Linked DNA regions of Geminicoccus roseus DSM 18922. The protein of the gene in region 2 interacts with the protein of the main gene of each other region in a pairwise test. Links are inferred from orthologs where the notes say so. Each region holds a gene or a part of one and is shown on either strand. Other genes may lie near its edges.

The links. Proteins that work in one complex are often made in the same cells at the same time.
Region 1: the proteins of recO (region 2) and ssb interact in binary tests that used the Escherichia coli proteins (3 or more experiments, as listed by UniProt). The link is inferred for Geminicoccus roseus DSM 18922 from one-to-one orthologs.

Annotation. Positions count from the first base shown.
Region 1 is NZ_KE386572.1:4,779,970-4,783,176, forward strand. What follows is about bases 399-3,207. They hold ssb (single-stranded DNA-binding protein), read right to left. Parts: upstream 2,164-3,207; coding sequence 1,633-2,163; downstream 399-1,632. Other genes in these bases: GEMRO_RS0123610 (MOSC domain-containing protein), read right to left, coding at 467-1,186; uvrA (excinuclease ABC subunit UvrA), read left to right, coding at 2,398-3,207. UniProt on the Escherichia coli protein: Plays an important role in DNA replication, recombination and repair. Binds to ssDNA and to an array of partner proteins to recruit them to their sites of action during DNA metabolism. Acts as a sliding platform that migrates on DNA via reptation.
Region 2 is NZ_KE386572.1:2,132,761-2,136,300, reverse strand. Bases 438-3,180 are described here. They hold recO (DNA repair protein RecO), read right to left. Parts: upstream 2,305-3,180; coding sequence 1,570-2,304; downstream 438-1,569. Other genes in these bases: era (GTPase Era), read right to left, coding at 2,309-3,180; parC (DNA topoisomerase IV subunit A), read right to left, coding at 438-1,573. Also shown: more of parC, read right to left, coding at 1-437; more of era, read right to left, coding at 3,181-3,241; rnc (ribonuclease III), read right to left, coding at 3,238-3,540. UniProt on the Escherichia coli protein: Involved in DNA repair and RecF pathway recombination.

The DNA.
Region 1 (3,207 bases), 2.6 Mb from region 2 along the record:
GGTTACTGATCTTGCCCGTGAATCGCCGTTGGTCCCGGGGTTCCCTGGCCTGCCGCATCTTCCTGCTCGTCGACATGCAGGAGGAGGCGCCGCACAGTTCGGCCCACTGAAATATGCATGATAGCTGGGAGGCGTTGCCACAATAATAGGGGCGACTGAGAGAGAATCAAGGAGTTCTCCATCGAAAACCGCTTGATCATCAGGCGGCCCCCTCAGCCTAGATGCGGCCACTCGATCGGCACTTGGGATCTTCGCGAGAAGCCGATGCGCGAGCGCGTTGCTCTGCTTAGGATGCCGCCTTCAGCACAGGAGGATCCGGGCAACAACCCTCGGATCCACGGTCCGGTCCGCGGCACCAGTCGCTCTCCCTGCCCCTCTTGTGCCCGGTCGGCCGTGGGATTCTCCGGTGTCCCTTCCGGTTGCAGCGGCCAGAGCCTGGGCAATCAGATCGCAGAACTCCTCATGATCAAGGATCCGGCCCGTCCAACCTGCTCCGCCAGTTCTCGACAAGCCCGGTGGCAAGCCGACGGCATGCGTGGCGGCGCCATCCTTCGGGAAGGTGTTCGAGCGCGGCCATCGCCTGTAGTTCCTCGATATTCATCCGGTCGACATAGAGGATGTGCCAGAGGCGATGGATCGTCCAGTCGGGGCTGCCTCGGTCGACCAGAACGAGTTCATCGCCGGGTTCGACAGGTCCTTCCTCCACCACACGATAGTACCACCCGGTGCGCCCGGTCGCCTGCACCTTTCTCGCCAGGCCCTGAACATCAAATCGCGCGTCCAGCTTCCAGCATGGCTGGCGACCCTGGCTGACCTCGACCAGCGCACGACCGATCCGGAAGCGGTCGCCGACAGCGACCTCGGCTTCCGTCAGTCCGATCGTCGAGAAATTCTCCCCGAAGGCTGGTGGTGCCGCCAGGAGAGCCGGCCGGTCCAGTTCCTCCCTCCAGAAGGCGTAGTGGTCGAAGGGATAGTGGTGGACAGCCTTGTCCGGCCCGCCATGGATGCGCCGATCACCCTGCACGTCGCCTTCCAGCCCCTCCGAGCCGAGCCAAATCGGGCCCTGGACCAACCGTTTGGCTATGCCACTGGGCGCCAGCCGCGGCCCCAGAGCCGTAAGCTGGCCCACGGCCAGGCCGTCGAGACTTATGTTGGCCAACGGACTACCCTTCGTGGGGGAAAACATGCTGCCGCTTCGCACCACTTGCCTCCGCTCAAGAGCGATGCCGCCGGTTCAGGAACGGGGCCAGGGTCAGTGCGGGACATGCCGGACGCAGGCCACCACGTGAGTCGCCAGAAACAAAGGGAGGCGTCGACCCAGCGGATAACGGCGGGATCTCCACCCATGCATGCCGAATGAGCTGTCACGGAGCGCTCGCTTGCTGCTCGGCGCGAGCCGCGAGCACGGCCGAAGAACAAGCCATCGGCCTGCCGCGACCTGCGGTTGGCCGTCAACCTGGACCGGCCTATGGCCGACAACCGGCGCCTCCGCAGCGGCAGCCCGACCGATCGGTTGAACGCGGCCCGACCACTGTCTCCCGGCCAAGAAGCGGGGAGACGCGCCTCCAGGGCAGGGAAACGGTCGGGGCGCGTCATCAGGGCCGGGGACGAACTGCCCGCTGGCGGAAGGGATCAGAACGGGATGTCGTCATCCAGGTCGCTCGGCGGGGCTGCCGGCCGGCTTCCTCCGCCCCCGCGCGCTGGCTGACGCTCGAAGCCGCCTCCACGGGCGGGAGGAGCGCCACGATCGTCCTCGCCATAGGCATCGTCAGGAGGACCGCTCATCCGGCCACCGCCGCCGCCGCCACCTTCGCCGCCGCCCAACAGCACCAACTCGCCCTTGAACCGGGACAGCACGATCTCGGTCGTATAGCGCTTCTGGCCGGACTGATCCTGCCAGTCACGGGTCTGCAACTGGCCCTCCACATAGACGCTGCGTCCCTTGGCGAGGTACTTTTCTGCGATGTCGGCCAGATTCTCGTTGAGGATCACGACCCGATGCCACTCGGTGCGCTCCTTGCGTTCGCCCGACTGCTTGTCGGACCAGCGCTCGGAGGTGGCGATGGAAAGATGCACGATCTTCTGATTGTTCTGGGTATAGCGGACCTCGGGGTCCCTCCCCAGATTACCCATCAGAATGACCTTGTTGACGCTGCCGGCCATGACCGTCCTCGGCTGTCGCCGCCCAGAAAGGCGGGCGGTGCGGATGAAGTGGCACCCATCTTAACGGCACTCGGGCGCTCCGACGAGGCGCCTGATCCAGGTGGAGGAACATGGCGTAGAGGACATGCGCGCGCGGCTTGTCGAAAGCTTCGCGCTGGTCCATCTATGCCCGGCGGTGTACGCGTTTCGTTCTCCTGCACGTTCCGTCGGCAACCTCCTCTGGCCGGGTACTTCATGGACGACATGATCCGCATTCGTGGTGCGCGCGAGCACAATCTGAAGTCGGTGGACGTCGACATCCCGCGCAATCAGCTGGTGGTCATCACCGGGCTGTCGGGCTCTGGCAAGTCCTCGCTCGCGTTCGACACGATCTATGCCGAAGGCCAGCGGCGCTATGTCGAATCGCTGTCGGCCTATGCCCGGCAGTTCCTGGAGATGATGCAGAAGCCGGACGTCGACCAGATCAGCGGTCTGTCGCCGGCCATCGCCATCGAGCAGAAGACCACCTCGAAGAACCCGCGCTCGACCGTCGCGACGGTCACCGAGATCTACGACTACCTTCGCCTGCTCTACGCCCGGGTCGGCGTGCCCTACTCGCCGGCTACGGGCCTGCCGATCGAGAGCCAGACCGTCCCGCAGATGGTCGACCGGGTGCTGGCCGTGCCCGAGGGGAGCCGTCTCTACCTGCTGGCGCCGATCGTTCGGGGCCGCAAGGGCGAGTACCGCAAGGAGCTGCTGGACCTGCAGCGCAAAGGGTTCCAGCGGGTCAAGATCAACGGCGAACTCTACGACATCGAGGACGCCCCGGCCCTCGACAAGAAGCTCAAGCACGACATCGAGGTGGTGGTCGACCGGATCGTGGTGGCTCCCGATCTCGGCCAGCGGCTAGCCGACAGCGTGGAGACGGCGGTCGAGCTTTCCGATGGCCTGCTGGTGGTGGAGGATGCCGACAACGGGGAGCGCCAGCTCCTGTCCGCCAAGTTCGCCTGCCCGGTCTCCGGCTTCACCATCGCCGAGATCGAGCCGCGACTGTTCTCGTTCAAC
Region 2 (3,540 bases):
CCGTGCGGATCCAGTTGTGCTGCGAGAGCAGGATGGTCACCGGGAATCGCTCGACCTGGGCCTCGAACCGCTCCGGCTCGATCACCGGGGCGGTGCCGAACTGGGTGCGGCGCGGGTCGGCGAACGCCTTGCGGCTGGCCTTGACCTCGTCGGCCAGCGCCTTGCGGCGCAGCTTCGGGTCGGCCAGCAGCCGGTCCAGCTTCGCCTTCTCGGCCTCCAGGTCCGCATGCTCCTTGCGCAGGTCCATCTCCTCCAGCCGGCGCAGGTTGCGCAGGCGCAGGTTCAGGATCGCTTCGGCCTGAATCTCGGTGAGCTCGAAGCGCTTCATCAGGGCCGGCTTCGGCTCGTCCTCCTCGCGGATGATCCGGATCACCTCGTCGATATCCAAAAAGGCCTTCAGATAGCCTTCCAGGATGTGCAGCCGGTCCTCGATCTTGCCTAAGCGGTAGCGCGAGCGCCGCTCCAGCACGATCATGCGGTGGTCGAGCCAGGACTGCAGGACCTCGGCCAGCCCCATCACCCGGGGCGTGCCGGTGGCGTCCAGCACGTTCAGGTTCAGGGACAGCCGCACCTCCAGGTCGGAGGCGCGGAACAGCTGCTCCATCAGGAGCTCCGGCTCGACCGTGCGGGCGCGCGGCACCAGGACGATGCGGATCTGGTCGGTGGATTCGTCGCGCAGGTCGGCCAGCAGCGGCAGCTTCTTGGCCATGAGCTGCTCGGCGATGTCCTCGATCAGCCGGCTTTTCTGCACCTGGAACGGGATCTGGTCGACGATGATCCGGTACTGGCCGAGCGGGAGCTGCTCGACCGTGTAGCGGGCGCGCAGGCGAAAGCCGCCGCGGCCGGTGGTGTAGGCGTGCTGGATGGCCGCCGGGCTCTCGGTGATGATCCCGCCGGTCGGCAGGTCCGGGCCCGGGACGAACTTCATCAGCTCCGAGGCGGTCGGCCGCGGCGCGTCGGCCGGGCGGCCCAGCATGAACAGGAGCGCGTCGCACAATTCGCCGACATTGTGCGGCAGGATCGAGGTCGCCATGCCCACCGCGATGCCGGTGGCGCCGTTGGCCAGCAGGTTCGGCACGGCCGCCGGCAGGACCACCGGCTCGTCCTCGCTGCCGTCATAGGTCGGGCGGAAGTCGACCGTGTCCTGGTCGATCCCGTCCAGCAGCGCCATGGCGTATCTGGTCAGCCGGCTCTCGGTGTAGCGCATCGCCGCCGGGTTATCGCCGTCGACATTGCCGAAGTTCCCCTGCCCTTCCACCAGCGTGTAGCGCTGGGCGAAGTCCTGGGCCAGGCGGACCAGGGCGTCGTAGACCGACTGGTCGCCGTGCGGGTGGAACTTGCCGATCACGTCGCCGACCACGCGGGCGCATTTCTTGTAGCCGCCGGCCGGGTCCAGGCGCAGCTGGAGCATGGCGTAGAGCAGCCGGCGCTGGACCGGCTTCAGCCCGTCGCGGACGTCGGGCAGGGAGCGTGCGGTGATGGTCGAGAGCGCATAGGCCAGGTAGCGCTCGGACAGGGCCTGGGCGAGCGGGACGGTCTCGATATGTTCGGGTGCGGCGGACGGTCGGGTCATGTGTCCGGGTCGGCGGGGGGCTGCAGGAGATCGAGGAGGCGGATGCGGGCCTGCGGGAGCGGGCGGTCCACGGCCTCGAACAGACGTTGGTCGAGGAAATGCCCGGACAGGCGCAGTCCGTCCAGCACCTGTGCACGATCGGGCCGGCTGCCGTCCACCAGGAAGGGCGGCAATGGCAAGAGGCGCGGCGCCCATGACGCGGCGGCCTCGCGGGACACGGCGCTGCCGCTGCGCGGCGAGACATAGGCCAGATCCTCGGTCACCCCGGTGACCGCGCAGCGGTCCAGGGACAGGCCGAACCCGGCCTCGGCCAGCAGCACCAGCTCGAAGCGGACATAGTCGGCAAGCCAGGCCTCGTCGGGACCCAGCGCATCGGCCAGGCGCAGGGTGGCGGCGTAGAGCACCGGGTGCGGGTCGCGCTCGGCGGTGCCCTGGTCGAGCAGGGCCATGGCAGCCGACAGGCCGGCCAGGGCCAGCGGCATGTCGAGCACGTCGCCGGCATGCAGGCGGATCGCCTCGCCCTTCAGGTTGCCCAATTGCTCGGCGATCCGGGCATGCCAGTGCAGGTCCAGCCGGTTGCCGGGCTGCCAGAGATGGGCGTTGGCCCGCGCCGCGCCGCCCTGCACCAGGCCGGCATGGCGGCCATGCTCGAAGGTGAAGACGTTCACGACGAGGCTGGCCTCGCCATGGCGGCGGCGGGTCAGGACGAAGCCTTCGTCGTGCCAGTCCAAGGGATCAGTCCCGGGTGTCGAGCCCCATTTCCCGATAGCGCTCGGGATCGTCGGTCCACTCGCGGACCTTGACGAACAGGAACAGGTGGACCCGCGCGTCCAAGAGCTTCTCCAGGTCCTGGCGGGCCGCCTGGCCGATCGCCTTGATCCGCGCGCCGCCCTTGCCCAGCACGATCGCCTTCTGGCTGTCGCGCAGCACGTAGATCACCTGGTCGATGCGGATCTCCTTGCCGTCCTGGCTCTCCAGGTACTGCTCGGTCTCCACGGTGATGCTGTAGGGCAGCTCGTCCTGGAGTTGGAGGAACACCTTCTCGCGGGTGATCTCCGCGGCGAGCGCCCGGTCCGACAGGTCGGACAGCTGGTCCTCGGGGTAGAGCCAGGCGCTTGGCGGCATCGCCTTGGCCAGGGCGGCCAGGAGGTCGTCGCAGCCGTCGCCGCGCGTGGCGGAGACGATGAAGGTCTCCTCGAACGGCAGGATCTGGTTGGCCTCGGCGATCAGCGGCAGGGCCCGGTCGCCGCGGACCGTGTCGATCTTGTTGATCACCAGCCAGGCCCGGCGATGGCGCTCGCCCAGGCCTTCCAGCACGGCGCGGGCCTGGGCGTTCAGCCCCTTGGAGGCATCCAGCACGAACAGGACCAGGTCGGCATCGTCGACCCCGTCCCAGGCGGCCCGCACCATGGCGCGCTCCAGGGCGCGCTTGGGGTCGGCGAAGATCCCGGGCGTGTCGACGAACAGGAGCTGGGTGCTGCCGACCATGGAGATGCCGATCACCCGCCGGCGGGTGGTCTGCGCCTTGGGCGTGACGATCGAGACCTTGTGGCCGACCAGGTGGTTCAGCAGCGTGGACTTGCCGGCGTTGGGCGCGCCGGCGAAGGCGATGAAGCCGCAGGAGGTGGCGGGGCCTTCAGGCGAGGCGGTGTCGTCGGAGGTGATCATGAGGGCATACCGGAAAGGCGTTCAAGCATGAGGCTGGCGGCGGCCTGCTCGGCCGCGCGCTTGGAGGAGCCGGACGCGGTCACGTCCGGCATGCCGGGCAGGCTGACGCTCACCTGGAAGGTCGGCGCGTGCGGCGGCCCATCGGTGGCGACCACGAGGTAGGCGGGCCGTTCCAGGCTGCGGGCCTGCGCCCATTCCTGCAGCGCGGTCTTGGGATCGCGGCTGGGCAGCCCGGCATTGGCGATCAGCGGCTGCCAGTGCCGGCGCACGAAGCTCTCGGCCGGCTGCCAGCCCCCATC